2 regions of the Pseudoalteromonas ruthenica genome follow, and region 1 is predicted to be linked to the other one. Evidence: predicted binding sites of a transcription regulator. Region 1 holds the regulator's gene; the other holds the start of a gene.

The links. Region 1 encodes sigma-54, which starts transcription at its own class of promoters, with help from an activator protein. Its sites were predicted from a motif close to GTTGGCACGNNNNTNGNNT; they were not measured.
Region 2: a site for sigma-54 is predicted at 10,412-10,430, ahead of PRUTH_RS09595 (DUF3192 domain-containing protein). Genes of this name have one in related genera too.

What each region holds. Positions count from the first base shown of each region.
Region 1 covers NZ_CP023396.1:2,897,595-2,913,919, forward strand. Annotated here, with positions in the region: gene murA (UDP-N-acetylglucosamine 1-carboxyvinyltransferase) at 1-498, opposite strand, end outside; gene PRUTH_RS13605 (BolA family protein) at 511-768, opposite strand; gene PRUTH_RS13610 (STAS domain-containing protein) at 774-1,064, opposite strand; gene PRUTH_RS13615 (MlaC/ttg2D family ABC transporter substrate-binding protein) at 1,057-1,734, opposite strand; gene mlaD (outer membrane lipid asymmetry maintenance protein MlaD) at 1,740-2,294, opposite strand; gene mlaE (lipid asymmetry maintenance ABC transporter permease subunit MlaE) at 2,307-3,086, opposite strand; gene PRUTH_RS13630 (ATP-binding cassette domain-containing protein) at 3,095-3,889, opposite strand; gene PRUTH_RS13635 (calcium/sodium antiporter) at 4,094-5,065, shown strand; gene PRUTH_RS13640 (KpsF/GutQ family sugar-phosphate isomerase) at 5,075-6,043, shown strand; gene kdsC (3-deoxy-manno-octulosonate-8-phosphatase KdsC) at 6,043-6,594, shown strand; gene lptC (LPS export ABC transporter periplasmic protein LptC) at 6,591-7,145, shown strand; gene lptA (lipopolysaccharide transport periplasmic protein LptA) at 7,135-7,659, shown strand; gene lptB (LPS export ABC transporter ATP-binding protein) at 7,659-8,384, shown strand; gene PRUTH_RS13665 (RNA polymerase factor sigma-54) at 8,409-9,905, shown strand; gene hpf (ribosome hibernation promoting factor) at 9,931-10,218, shown strand; gene ptsN (PTS IIA-like nitrogen regulatory protein PtsN) at 10,220-10,666, shown strand; gene rapZ (RNase adapter RapZ) at 10,733-11,578, shown strand; gene PRUTH_RS13685 (HPr family phosphocarrier protein) at 11,578-11,850, shown strand; gene mgtE (magnesium transporter) at 11,967-13,325, shown strand; gene PRUTH_RS13695 (YqaE/Pmp3 family membrane protein) at 13,322-13,480, opposite strand; gene PRUTH_RS13700 (BON domain-containing protein) at 13,562-14,125, opposite strand; gene PRUTH_RS13705 (VOC family protein) at 14,350-14,766, opposite strand; gene pmbA (metalloprotease PmbA) at 14,901-16,250, opposite strand.
Region 2 covers NZ_CP023396.1:2,044,285-2,060,609, reverse strand. Annotated here, with positions in the region: gene lptD (LPS assembly protein LptD) at 1-1,406, opposite strand, end outside; gene djlA (co-chaperone DjlA) at 1,795-2,634, shown strand; gene PRUTH_RS09620 (DUF3530 family protein) at 2,631-3,485, opposite strand; gene rluA (bifunctional tRNA pseudouridine(32) synthase/23S rRNA pseudouridine(746) synthase RluA) at 3,585-4,238, opposite strand; gene rapA (RNA polymerase-associated protein RapA) at 4,281-7,172, opposite strand; gene PRUTH_RS09605 (PhoH family protein) at 7,490-8,890, shown strand; gene PRUTH_RS09600 (diguanylate cyclase) at 9,061-9,963, shown strand; gene PRUTH_RS09595 (DUF3192 domain-containing protein) at 9,993-10,370, opposite strand; gene PRUTH_RS09590 (D-2-hydroxyacid dehydrogenase) at 10,510-11,454, opposite strand; gene zntR (Zn(2+)-responsive transcriptional regulator) at 11,618-12,031, shown strand; gene PRUTH_RS09580 (SO_0444 family Cu/Zn efflux transporter) at 12,015-13,181, shown strand; gene PRUTH_RS09575 (1-acyl-sn-glycerol-3-phosphate acyltransferase) at 13,285-14,397, shown strand; gene PRUTH_RS09570 (DUF1289 domain-containing protein) at 14,552-14,800, shown strand; gene PRUTH_RS09565 (transporter substrate-binding domain-containing protein) at 14,795-15,502, opposite strand; gene PRUTH_RS09560 (DUF3283 family protein) at 15,721-15,930, shown strand; gene PRUTH_RS09555 (GNAT family N-acetyltransferase) at 15,927-16,325, shown strand, end outside.

The DNA of each region.
Region 1 (16,325 bases):
GGCGCCCACACTGACGGTATCCATAAAGATTTCCGCACCTTGCAGCCGACCTTCGACATGGGCGTTAATGTACCCATTTTCAACCTCAATGGTTGCTCCCATACGGCGCATACCTTGAATATGAATATCCACAGGTCGTGCCCCAATGGCACAGCCACCGGGCAGAGAAACTTGAGCTTTGCCAAAGCGCGCAAGTAAGGGGCCTAAGGCCAACACCGATGCGCGCATTTGTTTTACTAAGTCGTAAGGAGCCAGTACCTTATCGACAGAACCACCATCGATCAGTAATTGCTCGTCTTGCCAACGAACTCCTGCGCCTAATTCTTTCAACAGCGCTTCGGTGGTATTGATATCCCGCAGCTTAGGAACATTGCTAAACGTGCTTTGTGAATCAGCCAGCAGCGCTGCGAATAAAATTGGCAATGCTGCATTTTTAGCACCAGAAATGGTGAGCTCACCGCTGAGCGGTGTGCCGCCTTGAATAATAAAATGGTCCATGCTGATTCCTAATTACTGCGGAAGGATAAACTTACGTTCGCGTTGCCATTGCTCTGGCGTAAAAGCGCGAATAGAAACCGCATGAATGGTGCCGTCTGAGATTTTTTCCATCAGTGGTTTATAAACAAGCTGTTGCTTTTTCACTGGTGTGAGCCCATCGAAGCAGTCACCCACGGCAATTACTTGGTAATGGGTCCCTTCTACTTTTACGATTATCTCTTCAAGACCTAGCTCTTGTTTTAATAAAGCTTCTACTTGACTGCTTTGCATCACTCTCACTCAAAAATACTTTCGACCTGTCCCAACTGCATAAGTTTATGCAACTGCTCAGGTATATGGTTTAGTTGTAACTGGCGCCCTTGGCGTTGCAGTTGCGACGATGCCTGAATAAGCCACGCTAAGCCTGCAGTATCGACTCGCGTCACTTCGCTCAAATCGATTTCCACTTGCTCTTGGCCTTGCACAAGCTGCTCACTTAAGCGTTTATCGGCAACGCTGTAGCGAGTTAGCTCACCGGCAATGGCAAAGTGCTGTGGCTTTATTTGTTGCAGCGACAGCTTACTCATCGACACCATCACCTCGAAATTGCACAGGTAACTGGCTTTTCTTATCTAGTAAATCAATCACGTGCTCAATACCTTCTTGGCGCAAAATACCGTGTATTTCGCTTTGCTTGGCATCAAGCAAACTGATGCCTTCGGCGATCATGTCATAAGCACGCCATTGGTTGTCGTTATCCTTACGCACTTTGAAGCCAATATCAATGTCTGGTTTGCCTGGGTCCTTAATGGTGGTCTTTACCACAACCACATTCGCATCACCAACATCGCGAGGCGCAGCAAACTCAACCTTTTGGTTCGTGTACTGCGTAAACACCCCAGCATAGGTGGTTACCAAGTAGTTTTTGAAGACATCAATAAAGCGCTTTATATGGGCTATCGCCTGCTTTTTCTCTTCGGGGTCTTCGATACTGCGCGCTTTTTGAATATAGCTTGCGAGCATACGATAAGACGCATACTTATAGTCGATATAGGGCAACAGCTCTTCTTCGACAATAACCTTTAGGTATTCTTTATCGGCTTGAATTTTCTGTTGATCGCGCTCAACACGTTTAAAGGTGTTATCAGCAACCTGACGCACCATTTTATAAGGTTCACTTAAATCCACCTCTTGTGCCTGTAAGCTAGAAGTGGCGGCCAAGAGTACGGCAGTTAAAACAATGAACAGCTTACGCATAATCATTACTCGCTACTTTGATTAAATAAAAACTGGCCGATAAGCTCTTCTAAAACCAAGGCTGATTTGGTGTCAGTGATCATATCGCCATCCTTGAGCGCTTTCGTTTGTACGCCAAATACGGCATCTATCGAAAGCTCATCCTCGCTTTGTGCCTGCGCCACTTCATTGCCTAAACAACTTTGCTGTGCCGAGTCACTCGCTATGACCGGGGAAATACCCAAATACTGCTCGCCGAGTATGCCCGAGGTTAATATCGATACCGATGTGGCATCGGAAAACTTACACTCATATTGGTTGTCGATGGCCATTTCAACCACAGGAACAAATTCACTGGGGTGCACTTGGATGCCCTCAACACGGCCAACCACAACGCCACCGACTTTAATCGGAGCGCGTGTTTTCAACGATCCTATATTTTCAAACTTAGCCTGCAATGAATAAGTGCCATTACTACCAGCTAATCCCGCATTGGCGACCTTTAAAGCCAGAATTGCCAGCGCCGCCACACCAAGAGTGACAAAGAAGCCGACTAAAATTTCAATTTTTCTCGAATTCATGGTGTTAATCCTTTAGCCGCCAAACATTACGGCGGTCAAAATAAAATCGAAGCCAAGAACGGCTAATGATGAATGCACAACGGTTTCTGTGGTCGCTTTACTGATCCCCTCAGAGGTCGGGATACAGTCATAGCCTTTGTATAGGGCTATCCAGGTTACCAACAAGGCGAAGACAAAGCTTTTAATCAGGCCGTTGAGAACGTCTTTTTCGAACGACACTTGCGCTTGCATAATAGACCAGAAGCTGCCTCTATCTACACCAAGCCAATCTACGCCCACTAAATGTGCGCCGATGATGGCAATAGCAGAGAAGATCAGCGCAAGCAGCGGCATACTAATCATGCCGGCCCAAAAGCGTGGTGAAATGACGCGCTTTAGCGGGTCTACAGCCATCATTTCTAAACTCGTTAACTGCTCGGTGGCTTTCATTAAACCAATTTCGGCGGTTAACGCACTACCAGCGCGACCAGCAAATAACAGCGCCGTCACCACCGGCCCTAGTTCGCGTAATAGGCTCAAAGCAACCAGGGGCCCCAAGCTATCTTCTGCGCCGTAATCAACTAATACGGTATAGCCTTGCAGAGCTAAGACCATGCCAATAAACAGCCCTGACACCAAAATAATAATCAGTGACTGAAAACCCACCATATACAGCTGTCGAATTAATAAGGGCGTGCCTTTGCGCACATTAGGAACACTAATTAAGGCACCCAGCAACATCTGTGTAGCGCGCCCCATCGACGCGAAACGGCTTAGACTTTTATGTCCAAGGCGTTGCCACAAATTAAGCAGCGACTGCATCATGACAACAACTCCTGTTCATAAGGCTCAGCATCAAAGTGAAAAGGCACTGGCCCATCGGACAGCCCTTGCAGAAACTGCTGCACTAAGGGCGATTCATGTTCGCGCATTTGAGCTGGGCTGCCACTGCCAATCACCCCTTTGTCGGCGAGAATAATCACGTGGTCGGCGATACTCAACACCTCTTGTACATCGTGGGTAACAATCAAAGAAGACAACCCCAACACTTCGTTGAGTGATTTAATTAGCCGCACTAACACGCCCATTGAGATGGGGTCTTGTCCGGCGAAAGGCTCATCATACATGATAAACTCAGGGTCTAGGGCTATCGCGCGAGCCAAAGCAGCGCGGCGTGCCATCCCCCCGGACAACTCAGCAGGCATTAAATCTTTTGCGCCACGTAAGCCAACCGCTTGTAGTTTCATTAACACCACCAAGCGAATTAACTCCTCACTGAGTTCAGTGTGCTCTCTAAGAGGAAAGGCGATATTGTCATACACCGACATATCGGTAAACAGCGCACCACTTTGAAACAACATGCTCATTTTTGTTCGCGCTTGATAAAGCGCCGAACGTGACATGCTTGGAATGCTATTGCCTTGAAATAAAATATCGCCCGAATCGGGCTTTAATTGCCCACCAATCAGCCTGAGCAAAGTGGTTTTACCTATACCACTTGGGCCCATAACAGCAGTGATCTTCCCTTTCGGAATGGTAAAGTCCATATTTTGATAGATAACACGCTCTCCGCGCGAGAAGGTAACATCCTTGATTTCTACTATTGGTTGCGACAAGTCGCTCTCCCGCTCATTTCTATCATTAGGCCTCGTATTTTAAAGTTTTTTTACGCTGAGGGAAAAAAGATTCTGTAAATTTTTGTAAGCCCGTTCAAATTCCTGCTCAGTGGAACACCTAAACACACGGTTTTCTTACACAAACACAGCCCAGTTTGTTACTATCTGCGCCAAGGTTTCACTTACATCAATGGCTCACTAATCATGCTCACCTCTTTCGCCATTCTAGTCGCTGGTTTTGTCGCCCTAGCATGGAGTGCGGATCGTTTCGTTTATGGCGCAGCTGCGCTGGCACGCAACTTAGGGGTGCCAGCCCTAATCATCGGTTTGACTGTGGTCGCAATGGGGTCGTCGGCACCAGAGATGATGGTATCAGCTTCTGCGGCACTGGCAGATAAAACCGATACCGCTGTCGGCAACGCTGTTGGTTCAAACATTACCAATATTCTCTTGGTGTTAGGTATTACCGCTTTGCTACGCCCACTTTCAGTGTCCTCCATTACACTAAAGCGCGAAATGCCCATTGTGCTCGTGGTGTCACTGATTGCATGGTATATGTTTACCGATAATTATTTCTCTCAGCTCGAGGGGTGGTTATTGGCGGGCGGTTTTGTCACCTTTATCGTTTTTTTGATTGTTATTTCACGCAATCAAAAAAGTAATGATGACGATCCCTTGGTGAGTGAAGTCTGTGATGAAATACCCAGTGGGGTGAGCACCAAGTCCGCACTGATTTGGTTAATTATCGGGATGGCGATGCTGCCCATCAGTTCGCATTTTATTGTCGACTCAGCAGTGGATATAGCCCAGTATTTTGGCCTTTCTGATTTAGTCATTGGGCTTACCATCATCGCCATTGGCACTAGTTTACCGGAACTCGCTGCTTGTGTGGCTGGGGTGCTGAAAAATGAAGACGACTTAGCACTGGGCAACATTGTCGGCTCGAATCTATTTAATATTCTCGCTGTTCTATCCATCGCCGGTATTTTAAACCCATCGGTTATCGACCCCTCCGCTGCTAACCGTGATGCATTAATTATGATTGCGGCAACGGTAGTACTTATTGCCATGAGTTTGAACTTTCGTGGCGCGCGGCGTATCAACAGAATCGAGGGCGGCTTTTTACTAGTCGCATTTTTTGCCTACCAAGGATATATTTTTAGTCAGTTAGCCTAGAGTAATAGTATGAGCCAAAGCTTTATTGCCACCGCACAACGGGTTTTAGAAATAGAACAAACCGCTTTGCAGGAGTTACATCAGTATTTAGACGCACAATTTATTCAAGCGTGCGAGATGATCATGGCTTGTAGCGGCCGAGTCATCGTTATTGGCATGGGTAAATCAGGACATGTTGGCAATAAAATTGCCGCGACCCTAGCAAGTACCGGCACTCCAGCTTTTTTCGTGCACCCAGGTGAGGCCAGCCATGGTGATTTAGGCATGATCACTGAAAATGACATCGTTATGCTCATTTCTAACTCTGGCGAAACGCACGAAATTGTGAGCATTATTCCAGTAATTAAACGTATTGGCGCGCCCATGATTGCCATGACCGGCAATCCTCAATCAAGTATGGCGACCTTAGCTGATGCCCATATTTGCATTAAAGTATCGCAAGAAGCTTGCCCACTGGGTTTAGCCCCCACCGCAAGCACGACCGCAACCTTGGCAATGGGCGATGCACTCGCTGTTGCTTTATTAGAAGCCAAAGGCTTTACCGCCGATGACTTTGCCCTCTCCCACCCCGGCGGTAGCTTAGGTAAACGTTTATTACTGACCTTGAATGATGTTATGCATAGCGGCGATGACGTGCCACGCAGTCACCAATCACAAAGCATTAAAGAAGCCTTGTTAGAAATCTCAAGCAAAGGCTTAGGAATGACTGCTGTTGTCGATGATAATGAGCGACTGGTAGGGTTATTTACCGATGGCGATTTACGCCGTGTATTGGAGCAGCGAGTGGATATTCACAACACCGCGCTGATTGAGGTAATGACTCCAAACTGCACCACAGCCGATGCTCATATGCTGGCGGCGGAAGCACTGAAAATTATGGAGCAAAAACGCATTAATGGACTCATTGTGACCGATCACGAGCAACGTCCCATTGGCGCGCTGAATACGCAAGACTTATTGCGCGCGGGGGTGATTTAGTGTTGTTTTCAGAATTATACCAAGCCATAGACGAAGGCGCATGGCAACGTGCACAGCGCACTCGATTGTTAATTTGCGATATTGATGGCGTGTTTTCAGATGGCCGTATTTATTTAGGCAATCAAGGCGAGGAATTAAAGGCCTTTAATACCAAAGACGGGTTCGGCATTAAAGCGTTGCTCAATGCGGGTGTTGAAGTTGCTGTTATCACCGGGCGACAATCACAGATAGTACAAACGCGAATGCAAAGCCTGGGTGTCCCCCACATTTATCAAGGTAAAGAGAATAAGCTCGAAGCCTATGCACAGTTAAAACGCACATTAAACCTAAGCGATGAGCAAATAGCCTACATTGGTGATGATGGCCCTGATTTACCGGTGATGGAGCAAGTCGGGTTCGCCGTAGCGGTTAACGACGCTCACCCACTGGTTAAGCGAATAGCCCATTACAGTACCTTGCTACCGGGCGGTTTTGGTGCTGTGCGTGAGCTCACAGATTTGCTGATGCTGGCCCAAGGACATAGCCTGGGAACACAGGGAAGTAGCACATGAACGCAGCGAGAGCGCTCATATCACTGCTATTTATCGTCGCGATGGCGTGGCTTTGGTACCCTTATTTTATGAAGTCGACAGATGATGGTGTCGCTCAGCAAGACCATATTGCCACACCCGACTATATCGCAACTGGGCTAAGTCAGACTAGTTATAACGATCAGGGTGAGTTAAGCCACACCGTTTATGCTGAGGAAATGGAGCTGTATCAAGAGCTCGGGTTTACGCATTTCACCAAGCCGGTATTTACCTTATATGGTGAAACAGAAAATTGGCAGGTAAACGCCGATGAAGCGACTTTATACAACAACAACATTTTGATCTTGGAAAATAACGTCACCGCCACCAACTTAAAAGAAGGGGCGATGATTGAGAAGGTCAGCGCTGAGGCCATTCAAGTTGATATAGATAGCCAGCGCATGGAGTCCGAGCAGACTGTAGTATTAAGTGGCCCGAATATGAAGATCACCGGGCAAGGCTTGAAAGCAGACCTCAATACAGAGATAGTTGAATTAACAGAACATACGCGAACAATATATTATGACCAATAAAATCAGTGCATTAATTACATCCATCGCAATTGGCTTATGCTCTGCCAGCGCTACTGCTGAGCAAATCACCGCCAAGGAAGTGTTAATTGATGCCGACAAACAACAAGCACTGATCAAAGAAAATATCACTATTTTTGATAAGAACGTGCATATTGTTCACGGCAAACGGGAAATAAAAGCTGACCGCCTTGAGGCTCACCGTCGTCCAGAATTGGGTGATAACAAGCAATTGCTCGTAGCCACCGGCTCACCAGCTGTGTACACCGAAGTGATGGAAGATGGCACTGAGATTTCTGCACAGGCGCTGGAAATTCGTTATGACGTCGCCTCTGAGACCCTTAAAATTCAAGGTGATGCTAAGATTGCCATGGCCGACCAGCATATCGTTGCCGAAACCATAAGCTATGATATTGCCAAACAGCTGATCACCGCCGAAAAGGATGAAAACTCCAGCACACGAGTGCGCACAACATTAACACCACAAAGTGACGATACGCCGGAGAAAGAGCAATAATGGCGACTCTTAAAGCACAAAAATTAGCGAAAAGCTATAAAGGCCGGGAGGTCGTCAAAAGTGTGGGCTTAGAAGTACAAGCAGGTAGTATCGTCGGCTTGCTCGGCCCTAATGGAGCCGGTAAGACAACTACTTTTTACATGATAGTTGGCTTGGTACCCAGTGATAAAGGCACCATCAGTATTGATGATGAGGATATCACCTTGATGCCGATGCACTCTCGTGCGCGCTTAGGTATTGGTTATTTACCGCAAGAATCATCTATTTTTCGAAAGCTGACAGTGTTTCAAAATTTGATGGCCATCCTGGAAACCCGCAAGGGCTTAAGCAAAGCAGAGCGTGAAAGCGAGCTTGAGGGCCTACTTGATGAGTTTAATATACAGCACATTCGAGACTCACAAGGAATGGCGTTATCTGGTGGCGAACGTCGCCGGGTAGAAATAGCGCGAGCATTGGCGGCAAACCCCAAGTTTATCTTGTTGGATGAACCTTTTGCTGGTGTCGACCCTATTTCAGTGTTAGATATAAAGAAAATCATAGAGCATCTGCGCAATCGTGGCATTGGTGTATTAATCACCGACCACAACGTGCGAGAGACCCTAGACGTATGTGAAACCGCATACATTGTTTCCCATGGCGAGCTCATTGCTTCTGGTACTCCAGAGCAAGTTCTTGCCGATCAAACGGTTCGCGACGTCTATTTGGGTGAGCAGTTTAGATTATAACGATTAAAGGATTGTTAGAGATACATGAGGCAATCATTACAGCTGCGCCTAGGCCAGCAATTAACAATGACCCCACAATTGCAGCAAGCGATTCGCCTGTTGCAGCTCAGTACTTTGGATCTCCAACAAGAAATTCAAGAGGCGTTGGACGCCAACCCATTACTTGAAGTTGAAGAAGACAATTACGCCGACAATAACGACAACCAAGAGCAAAAAGAGTCGACGTCCGACAACCAAAATAACGATACCGCCGAGACGGCCAGCGCCAGTAAGGATGAAGTTGAAAGTGCTGATGCCATGAACAACGAGTCCATCAGTGAAGACTTGCCCATGGATGTGTCTTGGGATGAGTATATTAGTGCGGCTCCCGTTGCCTCCTCTGGGCCTATGCCAGAAGATGAGTCTATCTACCAAGGCGAAACCACCGAGTCGTTACACGATTATTTAATGTGGCAGCTGCAATTAACACCTTTTAGTGCCACCGACGAGGCCATCGCCACAGCCATTATTGAAGCCATCAATGACAACGGCATTTTAACAGTCAGTTGTGAAGATCTGCTGGAAAGCTTGAATCATGATGAACAAGACGATGGTATCGAGCTCGATGAAATTGAAGCCGTTCTTAAGCGTATCCAACTCTTTGATCCAGTAGGAATTGGTGCGCGTTCTTTACAAGAGTGCTTGTTGATCCAGCTCAAGCAATTTGACCCACAAACCCCTTGGCTTGAAGAGACCAAAGAGGTAGTTTGTAACTATATTGATTTGCTTGGTAGTCGTGACTATCGCACCTTGATGAAAAAGACTAAGCTTAAAGAAGCGCAGTTAAAAGAGGTGATGACACTGATACACAGTTTAAATCCGACTCCTGCAGCCACGATTGTGCGAGAGCAGTCAGAGTATGTGATTCCAGATGTATCGGTGAAGAAAGTTAAAGGCCGCTGGGTGGTTGAATTAAACCCAGATAGTATGCCTAAGATCCGCGTTAACGATCACTATGCATCAATGTCGCGAAGCTGTAAGTCACAAAGTGATAGTCAATTTATTCGCTCGCATTTACAAGAAGCGAAATGGTTTATAAAGAGCTTGGAACAACGCAATGATACGCTACTTAAAGTAACTAATTGCATTGTTCAACAACAACAGGCATTCTTTGAACATGGTGAAGAGGCAATGAAGCCAATGGTGCTTAATGACGTTGCCGAAATGGTGGAAATGCATGAGTCAACGATTTCCCGTGTGACCACCCAAAAGTATATGCATACACCACGGGGTATTTTTGAGCTGAAGTACTTTTTCTCCAGCCATGTTACAACCGAAAACGGAGGTGAATGCTCGTCTACAGCGATTCGAGCATTGATCAAAAAGCTAGTAGCTGCGGAGAATCCTGCTAAACCGTTGAGTGATAGCAAGATTGCCGACGTACTAGCCGAGCAAGGAATTAAAGTGGCTCGGCGCACGATTGCTAAATATCGTGAATCGCTAGCCATTCCACCGTCAAATCAGCGTAAAAGTTTGATATAGACGTTAGACAAGAAGGAAAATGCTTATGCAATTAAATCTTACCGGTCGTCACGTAGAAATCACTGATTCTCTTCGCAACTATGTGAATAGCAAATTTGCAAAATTAGAGCGTCACTTTGACCATATAAATAATGTGCATGTCATTCTTGATATTGAAAAACTAACACAAAAAGCAGAAGCTACTCTTCACGTTAACGGTGGTGAACTGTTCGCAACCGCAGAGCACCAGGATATGTATGCGGCGATCGACGGCTTAATTGATAAGCTCGACCGTCAAGTGATTAAACATAAAGAGAAATTATCTCGTCACTAACATGAACCTAGATTCACTCTTTACCAAGGACTGCAGCAAAGCTGCGGTCCTTTTTAATAGCAAAAAAAGAATGCTGGAGTACCTCTCTCAGGTGGCTCATCAGCACAGTCCTCACCTCAGCGAGCAATCGGTACTTGATGCTTTACTAACCCGCGAAAAGCTGGGCAGTACTGGCATCGGCAAAGGCGTTGCTATTCCACATGGCCGTCTCGATGGTATCGACAGTACGATTGCCATTGTTGTAACCAATCGCGAAGCCATTAACTTTGATGCCATTGATAACCGTCCGGTGGATATCTTTGTCGCACTTTTAGTGCCGGCTAATGAGACTGAACAACACCTGAAGACCTTAGCGACAATTGCTGATAAACTAAAAGACAAACAACTGTGTAAACAACTGCGCTCAGCCAGCAGCGATCAAGAGCTTTATCAATTGATCGCCGACTAATGCGCGCCGTATTAATTCATGGTGTGGTTTAAATGTGCGTCTTGGGGTAAAACAAGGAGTTGTCGGATGGAACTTATCATTGTCAGTGGTCGCTCGGGTTCTGGAAAATCAGTCGCGTTACGGGTGCTCGAAGACCTTGGGTACTATTGCGTAGATAACATCCCAGTTATTTTACTCCCCTCCTTGGTGCGCAGTGTTTCAGCAAATTATGACAAAATTGCCGTCAGTATAGACGTGCGCAATTTGCCCAAAGAACAGCATGAATTTAACGACATTCTCGCTTACCTGCCTGAGTTTGCTAAGCCTTCGCTGTTTTACCTTGATAGTGACGAACAAACGTTGATTAAGCGTTTCTCTGAAACTCGTCGACTACACCCCTTATCCATGCAAAATATGACGTTGGATGTCGCTATTCGTGAAGAGAAGCAGCTTCTTGATGTACTCATCTCCCACGCCGACTTTATTATTGATACAACTGAGCTCAGTGTTCACCAGTTGGCGGAGATGATCCGTGAAAAAGTGCTGGGTAAAAAAGACAAGCAATTACTGATCACTTTTGAGTCTTTTGGGTTTAAACATGGCATTCCAAAAAATGCTGATTATGTGTTTGATGTGCGGTTTCTCCCCAATCCCCATTGGGAACCTGAACTAAAGGCGCTCACAGGGTTAGACCAACCCGTTCAAGATTATCTAGCCAGTCACTCAATCGTGCAAAAGTTCACTTGGCAGATCCAAACTTTTGTTCAAACTTGGTTACCCCACCTAGAGCGTAATAACCGTAGTTATTTAACCATTGCTATTGGCTGCACTGGGGGTCAACACCGCTCAGTGTACCTTGCCCAAACTTTGGGAGAGCGCTTTTTAGATACTTATCCGAACGTGAAAATTCGCCATCGAGAGCAGGAAAAATAGTGATGGTTGAAGGTACTTTTATTATTCAAAACAAGTTAGGCCTACATGCTCGTGCAGCCTCACAATTGGCGCAACTGGCGATGAATTTTGATGCCGAAATAATGTTATATCAAGGTGATAAGAGCGCACAGGCCGACAGTGTCTTGGCTTTACTGCTCCTTGAGAGCGGCAAAGGTAAGGAAGTGCGCGTGCAGTGTGAAGGCCCTGATGCCGACGCCGCGTTGGCAGCTATCGGGGCGCTCATTGCAGAAAAGTTCCACGAACAAGAATAACCCTTAGGCATTTACTTTTGCTATCATTGATTTAGTTAGGTTAAACTAATCAACGGCTTGTAAGCGCTTGCTTGCACGCTATTTCCCACCCCATTTTTTGTATTTAAGGGATGCCTATGCCAGAAGCCTATGAACAAGATTACCCGCTGCAACAACTTCAAGAAGTCACCGAAGCTCTTAATAGCGGCCAGTTTGTTCATGTACGCAGGCTTCTCGCCAAAACTGCGCCCTGTGATACCGCATTATTATTAGAATCATCGCCCCATAAGACACGTTCTAAACTATGGGCGCTCGTCGACCCTGATGTCCAAGGTGATGTACTTGAAGAGCTCTCTGAAGATGTACGCCTGAGCATTATCTCACGCATGGAGCCTGAGCATATCGCCGCAGCGACAGAGGACATGGACGATGATGACTTAGGGGAAGTATTACGAAGCTTACCAGAGCCCGTTTATAAAGACGTTATTGAGGCAATGGATATCCAAGATAGAGACCGTGCAACTACGGCTCTGTCTTACCAAGAGCGCTCAGCTGGGGCGCTGATGAATACCGATACAGTGACTATCCGTCCCGATGTCTCTGTTGATGTGGTGCTGCGCTACTTACGCCTCAAAGGCGAGTTACCTGAAGGCACTGATGAGCTCTACGTAGTCGATAAAAATAACTGCTTTTTAGGCTCAATGCCATTGAGCTCTTTGCTAACCACCATGCCAGATGCCATCGTGCGCGACATCATGGATGAAGAGTGTGAATCTATTCCAATCACCATGGATGAGTCTGAAGTGGCGCAGCTGTTCGAGCGCCACAACTGGATTTCGGCCCCTGTGGTCGACGATCAGGCGCACTTACTTGGGCGTATTACCATTGATGATATCGTCGATGTTATCCGTGAAGACGCTGAACACAGTTTACTGAGCTTAGCCGGTCTAGATGATGAAGAAGATACCTTTGCACCGGTATTTAAAAGTACTCAGCGGCGCTCCGTTTGGCTTGGAGTAAATTTATTGACCGCGATGCTGGCCGCATTTGTGGCGAGCTTTTTCGAAACCACCTTGGGTATCTTGCCATTTTTAGCCGTGCTCAATGGTATTGTGCCGTCAATGGGGGGCGTGGCCGGCTCGCAAACGCTGACCTTGGTTATTCGAGGCCTCGCACTTGGCCATATTAACGCCACCAACCAGAAATTTATACTGACCAAAGAGCTCGCCATCGGTGCCTTGAATGGGGTGCTGTGGGCTTTGCTTATCGGTAGCGCCATCGCGCTTTGGAAATGGGATTTAACAATCGGTTTAGTGATCGCCTTTGCGATGTTTATGAACCTCCTCGCTGCGGGTATTGCTGGTGCGGTTATTCCCTTAATTCTGAAGAGAATGAATATCGACCCGGCGCTCGCCGGTAATGTAGTGCTGACCACAGTTACCGACATCGTAGGTATCTTCGCATTCCTTGGAACCGCGACTTGGTTCCTTATTTAACGCCGCCCAATAATGTAGATAGCGTGAATAAGGCCAGGGAAGTAGCCCAATAGGGTTAGTAAAATATTAAGCCAAAAGTGCATTCCTAAGCCCACCTGCAAAAATACACCTAGTGGGGGAATAAGAATTGAGAAAATGATTCTAATAATGTCCATGATTGCTCCGCTAATTAAGCCTGCTTGTAGATAAAGGAAAGCCCAGCAACGCTGGGCCTTCTACCGAGAACTTACAACTAATTATTCAGCCATTACTCGCAGTTCATCGTTTACTTCACGAACATCTTCTGTGTTTTCAGCGATTTTAATCGCAAGGTCACGCTCGGCTTCGCTATCAACATTGCCTTTAAGCGTAACGACACCTTGGTCGGTATCAACATCAATGTCAGTGCCAGCGACTTCTGAATCAAACAGTAGACGAGTAGTGATTACCGTCGAGATCTTAGCGTCGGTTAAATCGCTGCCAGTATCTCCTGCATCATCATTGTGGCTCATACCTTCTTCGTTGTTCATAACCGTTAGCTGGTTTTCTACATCGTTTACACCATCTAGGCTAACTACCAGCTCTTCGGCCAACTCTTTATCGACCTCGCTGTCTACTTTACCTGTGAGCATAACCTTGCCATTTTTCACATCAGTGTTGATGTCAAAGTTGTTCAGGTTGCCATTCAGTAGCAGCACAGTTTCAGCTTTACCATCAATCCATGCATCTTTACTCTCGTTCTGCCAATCATTTGCTTGGGCAGTGAAGGCAGTAGAACCAAGTACAGCTGCAGCTACGATTGTCTTAGTGAACGTTTTCATAATGTCGTCTCCTTACTATTGCTTGTGACGCTTTAAGTGTTGCGAATCCCTTGCCAACTTTGTTTTATAAGTAAAATCAATAACATAAGGAGTTTGTTCAGCAAGCATTTAGGTACAACCTTACCTAAGTTACACACCTCAGTGAAAAAATTTCCGAAAAGCGAACAATCAAGAGATTTACGTTCATTTAGTGTTTATTTTGCAACTTTTAGCAGCATTTAAGTCTATAGGTCGTTATTTCTCTGTGCTGGAATATCCGATCCGTATTCAACAAACTCCACTTCAAAACCTGCTGGGTCTTTAAAATACACGTTGCGACGATAAGGATTTTCAGGGCCCACTTTATCAACTTCGAAGCCCGCGTCTTGGAGTCGTTGAATGACGCCATCAAGATCTTCTGTGACATAAGCAAAGTGTGCTAAACCAACTTGATGGCCGCTGAGATCACGGTTGTCACCAATGCCATTGTCACTAAAAGCAAGGTAGTGGTAATCATCGCCAAAATGCACCCAAGTACGCGGCTTCCCCGACCATAACCCCTCGCCTTGACTGCGCACCCGCCAATGTGGAAAAGCGGCACGATAAAAGTTGAGGGCTTGGTTGATGTCATTCACGACTAGGTTTACATGCTCTAAATACATAACGTTCTCCCGAAGATGATTTATTATTTCAGGGACTAAGGTATTTCCTCAACTTAAGTTGAGGTAAAGCACTTTTTTAGCATTTATTTAAAAAAGCCTAGAGAGGGGCTCTAGGCTTTATCGTGTTACTTGAGCTACTGCCCCGCAACTTGCATTTGTTCTATTAACACCGAACCGGTTAACACCCCGCCGCGAGGGTCGACATCACCGCCAATGCCAGCAACGCCTTTAAACATCGAGCTAAGGTTGCCAGCAATGGTAATCTCACTAACAGGATATTGGATCTCACCATTTTCAACCCAAAACCCGGCCGCCCCGCGCGAGTAATCGCCGGTGACAGTATTGACGCCTTGACCCATCAACTCGGTCACTAGCAGCCCTTTACCCATTTGTTTAAGCAAAGCGTGCAAATCATCATGGGTTTGCTGTACCAACCAGTTATGAATACCGCCGGCGTGGCCTGTGGCGGTCATACCCATTTTGCGAGCGGCATAACTGGCTAATAAATAGGTCTGCAGTTCACCACCGTGAATAATCTCACGATCTTGCGTTTTAACGCCCTCCGCATCAAAGGGTGAAGAAGCAAAGCCTTTGGCTAGATGCGGACGCTCACTAATATTAACAATATCACTGAAAACTTGGGTATTAAGGCTATCGAGCAAGAAGCTCGACTTACGATAAAGCGCACCGCCGCCAATGGCCGACACTAAATGCCCAAACAGGGAATTAGCCACATCGGCGCGAAAGATCACCGGCACCTTCATGGTTCCTAGTTTTTGGCTATTAAGCCGTGCAAGCGTTTCTTGCGCCGCTTCCAGGCCGACGTCTTTCGCCGCTTTTAAGCCTGCTTGCTCACGCGATACGGTATAGGCAGCATCGCGCTGCATCTGCTCACCTTGTTGGCCAATGACCATAGTGCTGATGCTATGGCGAGTGCGGGGGTAGCCTGCCAACATACCGTGACTGTTACCGTACACACGCAGCCCTTGGTGGCTACTAAAGCTGGCACCATCAGAGTTGACGATGCGTTCATCAAGGTTCAACGCCGCCTGCTCTGCCTCTTGGCAAATTTCAATGCCCTGCTCTGGGGTCACCTGCCACGGGTGGTACAAGTCTAAATCCGGCGGGCTTTGCTCTAATAACTCAGCATCAGCAAGGCCATTACATGGGTCTTCTGAAGTGTACTTGGCGATTTCAATGGCTTTTTCCACCACCGAACGCAGCGCACTGGGGCTTAAATCTGTGGTTGATGCTGAGCCTTTTTTATTACCTACATAAATGCTCACACCCAAACCACCGTCTTGGTTAAACTCGATGGTTTCTACCTCACCGAGACGAGTGCCTACAGAGAGTCCAGAAGTACGTGACATAGCGGCTTCCGCAGCCGTTGCACCGAGCTTCTTAGCTTGGGCAAGCACCTCGCTTACGGCCTCTTTGACTTCATCGATTTGGCTATAAATCGCTGCCGATTCATTTTCTTGCATAATGGCTTTCACAGTTGGTGAATATTGATCTAAGCGTACCACAAAGCATCTGCGCATTTTAGTGATATAATGGCT
Region 2 (16,325 bases), 850 kb from region 1:
GGGGTGTACAAATATTGAATTTGTGGTTCCAGGGTTTGAATACCATCTTCGACGAGTAAACTGGTGTCGCGCTCGAAGTTAAGTTGGCTGTATAGGCGAACTTTCGGTAGGGTTCTGTTTACCGTTTGCTCATACTGCGTCCCTTCAAGGTTACCTTGCTGGTCATAATAAGTGTGCAGCACACTGAACTCGGAGAGAAATGACCACGCATAACGCTCTTCACTAAAACGCAGTTGCGGTTCTATGTGCACTCGTGTGGCTTCATCAATAGTTCGCGTGCTGTTACGGAAATGGCTCAACTCGCCGCTTACTGTGGCGTCAAACCAACCCAATTTATAGGCATTCGTCTGTGTAAAGCCGATGCGAGGCAAGGTTGTGTAGGACTCAAGATGGTCGCCCAGGACTTCATAATCTTGCAATTGTATATCAGTGCGCCAACGCTCACCCAAATGGGTAAGAATCCCCGTACGGGCTAAGTGGGTGTCGGTTTTATTGGCGTAATTAGAATTCAAATCCGTGAGGTAGTTATCGTCACTCACATTCGTAATATCAACGCCTGCACGCCAGACATCACTAAAGTAGCTCTGCTGCTGCCAGTGGAATAAATAACGGTTTCCAAGCTCGCGCTCACTTTTATCTGAATCCAAGTATTCGAGCCCTAGCAAACCTTGGCTGCTCGGGGTTAAATAACGAAACTCAGACTGCAGCTGAATACCTTTTTTGGACATATAGCGCGGCGTTAATGTGAGGTCGTAATTAGGAGCCAAGTTGATGTAGTAAGGAGTGATAGTCTCCACGCCAAATCGGTTTGAGCTGGAAATCTGTGGTGCTAAAAACCCTGTTTTGCGTTTATCATCAATAGGAAAGGTAAAATAAGGCAGATACAACACCGGAGTGTCATAAATTTTCAGTGTGGCACCGTAGGTCTCGCCCCAACCTTCTTTTTGCGAAAGAATGATTTTATCGGCGCTGATTGCCCAGGTTTCGCTATCGACTGGGCAGGTCGTGAAGCTGGCATTACTCAGCTCTAAGGCGTCCTCATTAACCTGCAATTGTTCAGCGCCACCACGGCCTTGCTGTTGAGTGAGCTGATAATCGGCACCAAGAAGGCTGATATTAGAGTCGTTTAAGCTTGCATTTAAGCCGCGACTGGTGATTTTAGAGACACCGTCTCGGTAAGTTAGCGGCCCAGTCGCATTTAATAAACCTTGTTGTTTGTCGATCAGTGCCGACTGCGCTTGTAAGCTCATGGTGCGCGTATTGATGTTGACGTTGCCGTCAAACTGAGCACTATCTTGGCCTATTAATTCAACGTCGTCGGAAACAATTTCTACTAGACCCAAGGGTAAGTTAGGGGCTTGCCAAGGCGCAGGGCGTGAAGCAGCTAAGCAGTGCGCTACCTTCATATTTTGTGATAACTGTTTTTTATCGGTATCTGTGTGCTCTTGCGCCGAAGCGGTGTTGGCCGCAAGCTCTGCTGTGCGCGCAAAAACGGCGCCTGCGCTGGCACCATACAGGGCGAGAATAACCATGCCCCACAATTTATTCATCGACTTCCCTTAAACTTAATGTTGCTTGCCAAGTGCACTGGAAATAAGCATGACATAATAAAGCAATTTTTCCGTAATTACATCCGCTGACAAAGCGATGTCAGCGGATAAGGGTTAAAAATTGTTAGCAATAAAAGCGCTAGGGTATACAACTAGCTGCGCTACTGGGTCATGCTTTCGCTTGTTAGTTCGATGATTTTTCGTCACTATGTGGTGCACATTGGTTTTCAGAGGTATTTAGGTGATGTGGGGCAAGCTTCTTGGTGCCTGCTTTGGCTTTATGTTTGGTAAGTTTCTTGGCGCCTTATTGGGGCTGTTCGTTGGGCATATGTTCGATAGAAGCTTAAAGCAGGACTTTGACCGTGCTGGCGGTTTTCGTGGCTTTTTTAACCACGAAGATGTATCTCAGCGCCAAGCCTTATTTTTCTCTAGTTGCTTTGCTGTCATGGGGCACATTGCGAAATCCAACGGTCGCGTCAACGAGATGCACATTCGTGCAGCTACACAGTTTATGGATGAAATGGGCTTAAGTGGTGAAGACAAGCGCGAAGCTCAGCATGCATTTCGCGCGGGGAAAGAGGCTGATTTCTCCATGAATGCGACGCTGCGAGAGTTCCGCGAGCATTTTGCCGGGCGCTTCGATATGTTGCAGTTATTTTTGGAAATCCAAATTCAGATGGCCTTCAGTGATGGTCACTTAGCCGAGCAAGAAAAAGCGCTGTTGGAGCAGGTCGCCAAAGGGCTGGGTGTCAGTAAAACCCATTTTAACTTTATCCTCAAACGCTACCAAGCCGAATTTGCTTTTCGCCAACAGCAGCAACGCTTTTCTCAGCAACAACAGCAGCATCATCAAGGGCGTACATCAAGTACCAGCGATGCGGGTATGAATCGTCGTCAGGCGTTGGATATTCTTGGTTTGGAAGAGGGAGCGGATGCGCGCACTGTTAAAAAGGCCTACCGCAAGTTGATGGCGCAGCACCATCCAGATAAGTTAGTCTCTCAGGGCCTTCCTGAGCATATGATGAAGTTAGCGCAAAAGAAAAGTCAGGATATCCAAGCGGCGTATGAGTACTTAAAGGCTTAGAATAAGCGCCGCAGAAAACCGTCGATTTCCGTTGCTAGGCGGTGTATTTGCTGCTGCTCACTAAGCTCAGCGAATAATGTACGTTGGCGGTAATCAAATTTTCTGTTTTTCTCTGCCCAGAGTCGTCGCTGTGGCCGTTGCTGTGTGGCCCAGCTATGATCAAAAGGGGTGTACACGTCGAGCACCGCAGGGGGCATCACTGATAAATTGGCGCTAATGTGATGGTGGCGCGCAGGGACCGGCAAGTAGGCGCCCACAGCAATAAACGCGTTAATATCCACCTGTAGATTATCGACAAAGTACTCACTGAGTAAGCCGGCGCTGCGCCCAGCAGCGAACACACTAACCGCTTTGCCTTGCTCTTGTGCCCGCTCTAGCAGACTAGTAAGTTGTGCGCTTAAGCGCTGTTGTTCTTTATCCAACAGTTCAGAGGAGATGGCTTGTTGATAGCCTGGGACATAACTGGGTTGCGGCTGCTCGGTTTCGTCAGCAGGTTGTGGAGGCGGCTCCTGAGATTGCTGCGTTTGGTCTTGTTGCTGCTCTTCGCTAGCGTCTTGCTGGGCAGCTTCGCTCTGTTGCTCATCGTCACGTGTTGCTGGGTGGTTAACTAAGAGGTAGCTGCTGTAGCCACGCTCACTGAGCAGTGCCCGTAAAAAAATAAAACCACGTTGATTACCATAGGGGTCGTCGATGCTCGGGATCATAAGCACTACACCGCGGTGCTCTGACGCCATATGTGGGCGAAACACCACACTAAACTCTTCCCCTTTGGCGAGTAGCGTTTGTGTCTCATCGAGGCTAGCTAGGTAATGCCTATCGAGGGCCGGGCTGGCATTGGCTGGCCATTGCACGAGCAACCCTATTAATATCAGTATCAATCGCAGCACAGACGTTAAACACCCTCTATTATTTTTATATCTACATAGCTATCGGCCAACGTCATAAAAAGTTTAGAACGGACACGAAGCGGTGAACTCCATCATCTCTTCGTTACTAGGATGGCGTAGCTGTAACCAAGTGGCGTGTAGTTGTAGCCTATCTGCTCGGGCTTTGGCGCGTTCGTGGGCGTAAAGTCTATCGCCGAGGATCACATGTCCTAGGCTAAGCATATGTACGCGTAACTGGTGACTGCGACCGGTGATAGGGGTGAGCTCAACACGGGTGGCGTCCTGCTCATAATCAAGCACCTGATAATGCGTGAGTGAGGGTTTTCCTCGGTCATGATCGACCATTTGCTTTGGCCGGTTCGGCCAGTCGCAAATAAGGGGCAAATCGACGCTACCACTTTGCTCTTTTAGGTGGCCCTCAACCCGAGCAAGGTAACGCTTGGCCGTTTGCCGCTCTTGGAACTGCATACTTAGGTGGCGGTGTGCGGCTTTATTTAATGCCAGACAAATAACCCCGGAGGTAGCCATATCCAGGCGGTGCACAATTTTGGCGCTAGGAAAAACAAGGTTAGCGCGACGGATCACACAATCAGCATGCTTAGGGTCTTTACCGGGAACGCTGAGTAAACCACTGGGTTTATCCAGTACTAATAAGTCATCATCTTGGTAAAGAATGCGCAGATAAGGAGTGCGCGGTGGATTATAGTGTAACAGCATGGCCAGCCCCGTTAGATAAGGCCGGCCATTTTAAAGAAATGCTTAGTGGCTGACAACGATTAAGCGAATGGCATCGAGTTTAACCTTGGCTTTGTCGATGTAATCATCCATTTGCTGCTTGTTATCACGATAATAACTGAGCTCCTCGTCACGAATATTCGGATTGATTTCTTTCAGTTTTTGCAAGCGAGTCAGCTCTGTATCCAGAGCCTGATGCATGCTCTGTTTGGCCTGCTCACGTAGTTGCTCCATGTGCACCTGCGCCTGCTCATTACCTTGCTCAATTAGCGGGTGAATGGCACTTTGTAATGCATTTACGAGTTTCGAAGCCGTTTGTCTGCCAACGGCATTTAATTGCTGATTAAAGGTATCAAAGGCAACATTGGCGCTGAGGTCGTTACCGCCCTTATCCAGTAGCAGTCGTATGGGAGTCGGCGGTAAATAGCGGCCTAATTGTAATGATTTCGGAGCCATGGCTTCGGCGATGTAGACCAATTCAACAAAGAAGGTGCCGGCCGGCAGTTTTTTGTTTTTAAACAGCGCCACCGAAGCGGTGCCAAAATCGTCATCACAGATCATCTCCATCGCCCCTTCGACCATGGGGTGATCCCAACTGATAAAGTGCAAGTCTTCTTGCGCAAGCGCCGTGTCTCTATCAAAAGTGACACTGATGCCTTCTTCTTTTAAGCAGGGGAAGGTGGCACCAAGCATGTGCTCCGTGGGTTTGAGGATAATGCTATTTTCGCCTTTGTCTTCTTGGTTTACACCCCAAATATCAAACACATTGATCATGTAGCTGGGCAACTCAAAGCTGTGGTCTAAGGCATTGATATCCTGCACTAGGTGCTCAGACTGGCCTTGGCCGCTGGAGTGCAGCTCTAATAACCGGTCACGTCCTGACTCCATTTGCGCTTTGAGCGCTAGATAACGCGCATGAACGCGCTGTACCAGTGCTTGCAGCGGTTCATCTTGGTAGCTGCCATCAGCCAGTAACTCGATGAGCTCATCGCCAAACTCTTGATTGAGAATATGCCCAGTGCTGGCAGTGTGTTCAAAGGCATTCAATCCATGGTGATACCACTGCAGCAGGATGTCTTGTGCAGTGTGTTGAAAATAAGGCACGTGAATTTTAATGTCTTCGCTTTGACCGATACGATCTAAGCGGCCAATGCGCTGCTCTAGAAGGTCTGGGTTGAGCGGCAAGTCGAACAGCACGAGGTGGTGAGCGAACTGGAAGTTGCGCCCTTCAGAGCCAATCTCAGAACAAATAAGGACCTGAGCACTGTCTTCAATGTCGGCAAAGAATGCGGCGGCGCGGTCACGTTCAATAATGCTCATACCTTCATGGAACAGTGCGGCCTTGATCCCCTCGCGTTCACGCAGTGCTTGCTCAAGGCTTAACGCGGTTTCGGCTTTAGCACAAATCACCAACATCTTTTGCGGCTTATTGGCGTTGAGGGTGTCGATAAGCCACTGTACCCGAGGGTCGAATTGTGTCCAGCTGCTGTCTTGACCCTCGAATTCTTGGAACATTTTCTCTGGGAACAGCGCGCGCATGGCGTTGAGCTCAGCCGGCCCTGAGCTGCCTAAACTGCCCATTACGTTCATCGCCGTTTGGTATTGCGACGGCATTGCCATTGGGTAGGTGTGCAAAATACGCTCGGGGTAGCCGCTTATGCCACTGCGGCTGTTACGGAATAAAATGCGCCCTGTGCCATGACGGTCCAGAAGCTGCTCTAGCATGCTGGCTTTCGCTTGCTCATCGCCCTTAGCAATACCGGCAAGTAGTGCTTGCGCTTCGCTACCTAGCAGGTTGGTAAGTACTTGCTGTTGTTCAGTGCTCAGAGCTTGTTCTTGGAGTACGCTATTGGCTGCGTCAGCAATGTCTTGATAATGTGACTCTTGGGCAACAAAGGCGTCGTAGTCATAGAACCTGTCAGGGTCGAGCAGTTTCAAACGGGCAAAGTGACTTTGGTGGCCAAGCTGATCTGGGGTGGCGGTAAGCAAAATAAGACCGGCAATATCGCGACTGAGCTCTTCAATGCGCTGATACTCGGTGCTGGGGTTATCCACCGACCAGCTTAGGTGATGCGCTTCATCAACCACCATAAGGTCCCAATCCGCCAAGGTTGCTTGTTCAAACCAGCGTTTTTTCTTGGTTAGGAATTCTAAGCTAGTGAGCACCAACTGTTCGGTCTCAAACACATTGGGGCTGTCGGCATAGGCTTCGGCGCAGCGCTCCTCATCAAAAATGGCAAACTGTAAGTTAAAGCGGCGCAGCATTTCTACTAGCCATTGATGTTGTAAATTCTCCGGCACGACTATGAGCACGCGCGCAGCGCGCCCGGTAAGCAACTGTTGGTGCAAAATCATACCGGCTTCAATGGTTTTACCTAGACCCACTTCATCGCTGAGTAACACGCGCGGAGCAAAACGTTGTCCCACCTCACGGGCAATATGCAATTGGTGCTCAATAAGGCTAGCGCGTTGCCCAATTAACCCTTTTAGTGGTGACTGCGCGCGCTGGTAGCGATGTTGCCACGTGTTGTAGCGCAGCGTGTAACGGTCGAAACGGTCTACTTGACCAGCAAAAAGCCTGTCTTGAGGCTTATTAAACTTAATAAAATGATCGAGAAAAGTTTCTTTGAGTTCCACCGGTTCGTCATTATCAAGACGTTTGCCTACGTAGGTATATAAGCCATCGCTTTGTGTTACTTCGCTGACCTCAAGTTCCCATTCATCAGCACTGCGAATAGTATCGCCAGGATTGAACTTTACACGGGTAACGGGGGCTTCACTTTGTGCATAGACCCGGTTTTCCCCGCTTGCAGGAAAAAGAATGCTTACTTGGCGTCCTTCCAATGCAACTACGGTACCTAATCCTAAATCGGACTCGGTATCACTGATCCAACGTTGACCTAAGGAAAAATTCATTACTTGCTCGACTCGACTTTGATTTACCTAGGCTTGAGCGCGTTGGCCCAAGCAAAAAAAGGCGGCTATATTAGCGTGCTCTTGATTGATTATCACCACAAAACGCAGAAAAGTTTCTACGCTTGTGTGTTTTATATACAGCAGCAAAAGAAGGGCATTTTTGCAAACAAAAAAGTGTGATTTTCATCGTCTTTTTTACTGTCATAAAAGCGTCTTTTGTAATCCATAGACTAAACTTGAAGTATGCCGTTACTGATTCAGGCTGTTTATTGAGCTGCGGCGGCATACATACAATAAAAGACAAATAGGAACGCGCTATGGACCAAGACCGCCACGCTACCAGTAGTAAAATGTATGTGCTCGACACCAACGTATTACTCCACGAACCCCTTGCTTTCCTCTCTTTCCAAGAACACGATGTAATTGTTCCAATGACTGTCCTCGAAGAGCTCGACCACATAAAAGACCGCAAACGTGATGTGAGTCGCGATGCACGAGTGGCTATTCGTGCACTCGATGAAGTATTGCGCGATGCCACCCCAGAGCAAATGTTGCAGGGGGTGCTATTGCCCAGTAATAAACGTGCACCAGAAGCGCCTCGGGGTAAGCTCATTATTGTTAATGATCATTTGTTTGCAGATAGCATCTCTGGGCTGCCTGGGGATGAAAACGATCACCGCATCATTAACTGCGCAGTGTATCTGCAAAAGCAGTACAGCGATGCCAAAGTGGTGCTAGTGACCAAAGATATCAACATGCGTCTTAAAGCCAAAGGTGCGGGTCTGCATTATGTTGAAGATTACCGTACAGACCAACTGATTGATGACATTACACTACTGACCTCAGGGTATAAAAAAATAGAGGGTGATTTCTGGCAGCATGTTGGGGAGTGTGAAACCGAGCAGCAAGGGCGCGATGCGCTTCATCACGTTGCCAGAGAGTTGGTACCTGATGTCTTTGCCAATGAATATTTGCTTGATGACAGTGGCCATTTCGCGGCTCGTGTAGTTGGCTATGATGAAGCACATATAACCCTAAAAGACCTAGGAGTTGAACGGCTATTGGCGCGCAGTGCCTGGGGCGTTAAACCAAAAAATATTTACCAAGGCATGGCCATGGATGCCTTGCTCGACCCAGATATCGAACTGGTGTTACTCACAGGCCCGGCAGGGTGCGGCAAAACGATTTTAGCCTTAGCGGCCGCCCTTGAAATGATCATCGAAAAAGGTATATACGACAAACTAATTGTGACCCGCAACACCCCTGAAATAGCGGAGTCTATAGGTTTTTTGCCAGGCACAGAGGAAGAAAAAATGGCGCCTTGGCTGGCAGCGATCACCGATTCTTTGGAGGTGTTGCACAAAGGCGATGAGAACCCGATTTCCAGTCGCAACTATATTATGGAAAAAGCCAATATTCAGTTTAAATCGGTGAACTTCATGCGTGGGCGTAGTATCCAAAATGCCGTGGTATTGCTTGATGAGAGCCAGAATTTAACAGCCTCACAGTTGAAAACGATCATCACGCGCTGCGGGGCGGGCACTAAATTGATTTGTTCGGGGAATCTGGCGCAAATAGACAGTAACTATCTGACCCCAGTGACATCGGGTTTGACCTATATCGTTGAGCGCTTTAAGCATTTTGAGGGCAGTGCCACCGTAAATCTAAACGGTGTGGTGCGCAGTCGCCTTGCTTCATTTGCTGAAGAAAACCTCTAAGCATACAAGCTAATTCACTGTGTATGTGGCTAATTTCTGCCATATATTCAGTGAATTGTTAGGTATTTATGTCTAAACTGGGTAAATACGTTAAATAGCGGGTAAATTGCAGCCTAATTCATTCTTTTGTATTGGTTCTGCAAGCAGTTAAGACAAACTAGGGCAAATAAATGAGGTCAGCACGTATTCTTGTTGTCGATGATGACGAGTTAAATCGGGTGGTTTTGGAGAAAACGCTGAGCCCCAAGCACAAAGTGTTTGGTGTCGAAAGTGCTGAGGCCATGTTCGAGTGGTTAGCGACTAACAGTGTTGATCTGATCTTGCTGGACATCGTCATGCCCGGTATGGATGGTTACGAAGCGCTGCGTAAGCTTAAGCATGATGAGCGCACACAGCCTATTCCTGTCATTATCATTTCCGCCAATGATTCTCTCGTTGATGAAGCTAAAGGCCTTGAGCTAGGAGCCATGGACTACATAACCAAACCCTTTGGTAGTGCCATAGTGCGCGCGCGCGTTAAAAACCAGCTGACTATCAAGCAAAAGAACGACCTATTAGAGATGCTGGCCAGTATCGATGGCTTAACCGAAATCCCCAACCGCCGTTATTTTGATGAACAGCTCTCGCGGGAGTGGCGGCGCAGTGTCCGTGCTGGGCTGCCGTTGTCTGTGGTGCTCATTGATATTGACTTTTTTAAACGCTACAACGATCACTATGGCCACCAACGCGGTGATGAGTGTTTGAAGAAAGTGGCTTCAACCTTGGTGGCCAATTGTCAACGTGGTAGTGACTTCGTCGCTCGATATGGCGGTGAAGAATTTGCTGCTGTGCTGCCAGGGAGTGAAGAGGGGACAGCCATGGCGTTGGCACAAAAGCTAAAACGCGTTATAGAAGAGCTTAACGTGGCGCATATAGACTCGCCTGTTGCTGACCATGTCACTATCAGTATGGGGGTGTCCACCTATCCTGGTTTTGGTGATGCGCAATCGGAATCACAGCTTATTGAGCGCGCTGACAAGGGTCTTTATAAAGCGAAGCAACAAGGGCGTAACACCATTGTATTTTTCGCATAAAAAAAGCCACCCTGTGGGTGGCTGAACGTTTATAGCTTATTGATAAGCGCTTGGTAGGCGCTGTCACCTACACTGACTAAGGCGCCATCAGCAAAAACCAAAGGAGTGCATTCGTCCTTTGAGATTTTGCCATCAGACTTTTTACTTTGCGTGGCGTAAAATAACACTTGGTAGTTGTCTTGTTGATGACGGAACGATTCACTGAAATCTGGCGTTCCCAAAGAATTTTTCACTTGCGCAAACCCCGTACCTAGCTGCAAGTCAGCAATATATGTGCGGTTGTCTTTTTGTTGCTGCTGCCAATCACTGCCAGCCCAACGAGCATCAGCATCGCCATCATTCACTGAAACAACACAGCCTCCCAGTAAAGGAAGGGCGACTAAAGCGGCAATAAGTGTTTTTTTCATTGTTATATCCGTTATTAAGTATTGTTAACACCTAGGTAAGATAACAAATTTAATGCCAATATTTATTTGTCTTTATTATCATTAGGTTATTAAATTACCAAGGTGTCTCTTAGGCCTAGAAACCCATAGTTTAGTGAATCTAACTAACCTGATTGCGGATTTCACCATTGGCAAACCCAATAATATTCTTCGCCAATTGTTCAATGAGGCGGTCGCGGGCTTGGCGAGAGGCCCAAGCAATGTGTGGTGTTAACAATAAGTTATGGCCTTGATATGCAATTAATGGATTATCTGCGGTGGCAGGTTCACGTGTAAGCACATCTAACGCCGCACCGGCTATATCACCTTGCTCTAGGGCTGCAACGAGCGCTTGTTCATCAATAATAGGGCCACGAGCTGTATTGATGAGCACTGCACTTGGTTTCATTAAAGTGAATGCGTCGGCGTTAAATAGTTGCTGAGTCTGTGGCGTTAAAGGGCTATGAATAGAGACCACATCAGCGTTTTGCAGTGCTTGTTCAAAGCTAACCCGTCCTTCTCGTACTGGCTGTCCTTTACGCTCCGCAACAATGACCTTCATAGCGAAGGCTTCTGCAACGCGCGCCACCGCCTGACCTAACTCGCCATAGCCGATGATAGCAAGGGTTTTATCGGCAAGCTCCTCAATGGCATAATCCAAGCGACAAAACATATCACTTTGTTGCCACGCACCGTGATGGCAGTCATTAATGTAGCGATGAATGTTACCTAATAAGGCGTTGAGTAGGGCGAAGGTGTGTTGCACCACTGAGGCGGTAGAGTAGCCAGCAACATTACATACTGTGATGCCTTGCTTGGCAGCGGCTTGTAAGTCGATATTGTTGGTGCCGGTGGCAGCAACGCAAATCAATTTAAGCTTGGGTAGCGATTGCATGTGCTCAGCATTTATCACTACTTTGTTGCTAATAATAACCTCGGCATCTTGGCAACGAGTAACAACGGACTGCGGCTCAGTTAGCTCATAAGAATGGAAGTCTCCGAGTTGCTCCAGTGGGGCTAAGCTATTGTCACCTAAAGTTTTTGCATCAAGTAGTACTATGTTCATAACTCTCTTCTCTCGTTTCGCCAGTGAGACAAAGTAGGCGTTAAAATACGGTGGTTTAGCACTAGTCTTTCATGGTGACTTAGCGGACGCAAAAAAATATTGACCTTGGAGTTAACACTAAGGTCTACAATCAGTGACAGTTAAATAACTGCGAGAAAAACTAATGCGAATTTCAGAGTTAGCAAAAAAGGTGGACATGAGTCCCGATACGCTTCGTTACTACGAACAGCAAGGGCTATTACAGCCGCCTAATCGCACTGCAGCAGGATACCGGGATTATACGCACGCCCATTTAGCGCAATTAAACTTTATTCGTCGTGCTAAAGACGTCGGCTTTAGTTTGCAAGAAATCTCTGAGTTATTGAAGATTAACTTTGAGAAACAGCAGCATAGCTGTCATGAAGTGAAGCAACTCACGCTGCGAAAAAAGGCACTTGTGGCAGAGCGTATCGCTGAGTTGCAACGCTTTTATGCCTCTCTTTCACAATTGGCGGAGCAGTGTTGTGGCACAGAGTTACCGGCAGAGCATTGTTCAATTTTGACCGCATTGGAGGACGTTGATGGACTTACTAACTAATTTTTGGCAACTGTTTGTGCTATCTGCACCTTGGCTGATGCTGGGGCTGTTTTTAGCTGGGCTCATCAATGTATACCTTCCAGCTAACTTTTTGCAACGCCACCTTGGTAAAGAAGGCTTTTGGACAACTGTGAAAGCGGCTTTTATTGGCGCTCCCATGCCATTATGTTCTTGTGGCGTGATCCCTGCAGCCGTTGGGCTCAGACGGGCAGGCGCTTCGAAAAGTGCGACTACGTCCTTTTTAGTCTCCACGCCTGAAACTGGTGTCGACTCAGTGTCCGTATCCTATGTCTTACTGGGCCCTTTTATGGCTATTATTCGTCCTATTGCCGCAATTACCAGTGCCATTACCGCAGGTGTGCTAGTAGGTAAAGAGTCTAAGCCCGAGGCAACCCCAACACAGACATCTTCGCCGAGTTGCTGCGCCGAAAGAACGCCACAGCCGAGCACTTCATGTTGCACCAATAAGCAACAAGCGCCAGCATCCCAAGCTCCCACGCAGGCACAACAGGCTGATAATACAGCGCCGGCCTCATGCTGCAGTAGCCGCTCTAAAGCTACAAAAGAGTCCAGTTTCATGGCTAAGTTTAAGCAAGCGGTGCACTTTAGTACCACGAAACTGTTAAATGATACCGCCATGTGGTTAATGATTGGTCTGTTTTTCGCGGCGTTAGTGCAAACTTATGTGCCCGCTTCTTACTTAAGCCAGTGGGGCAGCGGATTATTGGCGATGACGGTGATGGTGCTTATCAGTATTCCAATGTACATTTGTGCCACGGCATCTACGCCAGTTGCCGCTGGACTGCTCATTGCTGGAGTATCGCCAGGCGCGGTATTGGTATTTATGCTAGCAGGACCTGCGACTAACATTGCCACACTCGGTGTTGTTGGTAAGGAGTTAGGCAAGCGCGCGATTGTTGCCTATCTCAGTGCTGTCATTGGTGTAGCCTTAGCATTTGGGTATTTAACGGATTGGCTGGTGGTACGGTTCGGCTTTGCAGTGAGCCCTTTAGTTGGGCATCAGCACGAGCTTATGGCACCGTGGTTATCGCAAAGCTTAGCCGTGATTTTACTGCTGTTGTTATTACGCTTGGTATGGCTGAAATTGCGCGCATGGCAAGCACCTGCGCAGCACCATGATAATGCATAAAGGGTTGTATCCCTTACTGGTAAGAGTTGATAAACTTAGCGAATACGTAAATGGCGCGATACAATAAGCGCCGTTTTTTTGCCTGTGGTAATAAGGTGTAATCGTGGATAAGTATGCAGACATAAGACCCTATAATGACGACGAAGTAGCAGATGCTGTTGCCCGGTTGGTAGCAGATAATGACTTTGTTGATTTGATAGCGAAGCATAATTTGCCCGGTTGGCTTGCCGGTATGCGCTTTCTATCTCGCCCGCTGGTGCGTGCGAGCCTGAAACGTAAATGGGGCCAAGTAAACTCAGTGCGCCAAGTCCAGCTTGAAGTTGTGCATTATCTTGAGCGCATCATCCACAACACCACCTCAGAGGTCACCTATTCAGGGCTAGGCAAGCTCGATAAAAACCAAGCATATCTGTTTATCTCCAATCACCGTGATATCGTACTTGATCCCGCGTTGGTGAATTTTGGCTTGCACCAACATGATATGAATACCGTGCGCATTGCCATTGGTGATAATCTGCTACAGATCCCATACATCACTGAGCTGATGCGCTTAAACAAAAGTTTTATTGTAAAACGCTCGGCAAAAGCACCCAAAGAAATGCTTAAAGCGTTATCACAGCTCTCAGCCTATATTTATGACTCGTTGCAGGATGGCCACAGTATTTGGATAGCCCAGCGCGAAGGGCGTACCAAAGACGGTTTTGATCAAACCGATCCGGCGTTATTAAAAATGTTGCAATTGAATGGGCGCAAGCAAAAGAAAGAGTTTGCTGAGTATGTACGTGAGCTAAAAATTGTGCCGGTGTCCATTTCTTATCAGTATGAACCGTGTGCAATATCCAAAGCGAAGGAGCTTTATCATAAAAAGCACCACGGCGAGTATATAAAATCTGCCGGTGAGGATATCAGCAGTATAGTAGAGGGCTTTACGACCAATAAAGGCCATGTCCACCTCGCTTTTGGTCAACCGGTGCAAACCGGCTGTGATACCCCAGAGGATCTTGCAAAAACCATCGATAAGCAGATTGTTGAATCTTTTTATTTGCACCCAGGCAATTACATTGCCGCTAAGCACGGTGATGCGGTTGTTGATTCCGAGTCCGTGGATGTGAAAGAGTTTGATGAGCGTATGCGTGCAATTCCCGAAGAGCTACGCGATCTCGTTACGGCCTTGTATGCGCGCCCAGTACTGCGCAAGGAAGAAATGGATACCTAGGCTGGTAATTCAGAGTCTTTGGCATTAACGTTATACCTAGGGTTGGTTTTTAATACACACCAAGGGTAACAAAGGTTAGGGTAGTCGATGCGCTCGGCGTTATGCGCTGCAAGCAGCATTGAACCTTGGCCTAATCACACTGGGTAGAGCGTACATGCAGCAGCTGGAAATCTTTTCTATTGATAGCCCCTGCAAAGGGGTATGTCAGGTCAATAACCGAGGTTATTGCCTAGGCTGCTTTCGTTCTCGTGATGAGCGTTTTATGTGGAACCAACTCAGTGATGAGCAAAAACGTCACGTTAACCTACTTTGTCATCAGCGCTATAAGCGAGCAATGCAGCGCAAGCAACAACAGGGTGACATCAACACACCTGATACGGGGCAGGGAGAGCTTGATTTATAAGCCGTGCTTTTGTTTTAGGTAGTCAACAACGCCATTCTGTTTAAGGGTGTTTAACACCTCAAGTAAGTCAGGGATCAACGCCTCATGGCGTTTATGCACATAGTGGTAGCTGTAGTAATCATTAAGATGCTGGCGATGATAGCTGGGGTTGCTATGGCTGTCGAAAGCCTGTTTGAGGTGAAAGTCTAAGATGGCAATGCCATCAACTTGTCGTTGAGCTAAGAGGTTTAATTGCGCCGACACGCTTTTTAGGCTGAGCCGCCGGCCTTGGTAATTTTGGCTGTCGAGGTATTGTTCGGCTACCGGGTAACCGCTACGCAGCACCACGCTATTAAGATCGTTCAGTTGGCACTCGGCGCAGCGCGTAAGCATGATCAACTCAAACTTAAACAATGGAAAATCAACGCGAACCAAATTAGCGTAACGAGATTCAATTGCAGCAATGCGCCCTAATTGCCCGTCTAAAGTTCCTTCGTCGGCAGCGCGTAATGCTTGTGGCTGGTCAAACTCTATCAACTCAAGCTGATATCCAAGCTGATCATAGGCTAAATCCATAAGTTCAATAACATAGCGAGCTTGTGGTGTATCAACAGGCTTGTTAAAGGTCATGTTAGACGATGCATAGGCGCCAACAGACGCACTCAGCAGCCATAGCGAAGTAATATAGAGGATGGTGCGTTGTAACAAGGTTGAGTTAAGCATGCTATACCATAGTTTATGCGTGGCACTTCCTTGTTTCGCAATTGGGCTTACTCCGTTACCCATGTAAAATACGCGTTAAATTTCGCCACCATTCTAGGGAAGTTAGTTAGGTTTTTCTAGCACTTGTCGCAACTAAGCAACAAACTATCTACTTTTGCCCTAGGTCGGATTTGGTATAGTATAGTCAGGATATGAACACCAACCTGAGTGTAACTGCGATGAGTTTCAATTTGTGCCTACTGCCTCGCGAAGAAAAGTACCGTATTCAGCTAGACTACGAGGCCTCATTTTGGGCTTACCAAATAGTGCGCGGTAAAAATGCCCGCGACAAAGTTTATGAGGCGATTAATATTCGTCCTGTCTCTGAGCAAAATTATCTCAAGCAACAGTTTGAACATTATTTGGCATTGATGAGTGCATCGCGATGAGCGACGTTGATGTGCAGCGCCTTGCTGACATCGCCACCCCATTAGTTAACAAGTTTTATCAGGCTTATGGGGCTCGAGGTCGTGCCTCTAAGGCAGACCAGGTTTGGGTAGCCAGAGCCGATAGTGGCATCATTGGTGCAGCACGGTTGCTGCACTTGTCGGGGAACTTGCTACTCGTTGGCGTGTTTATTGCCCCACCGTGGCGGCAAAACGGGGTTGCTCGGGAGTTAATCAGTACTGTGTGCCAACACCAAAAGCAGCCCGTTTTTAGTTTTATTTACGCCCATTTAGCCGCTTTTTACCTCAGCTTAGGGTTTCAGCCCGAGCCCGATTTGCCCGACGAATTACAACAGCGATTTAATGCCTATCAGCGCCAAGGACGCGATATCTTGGCA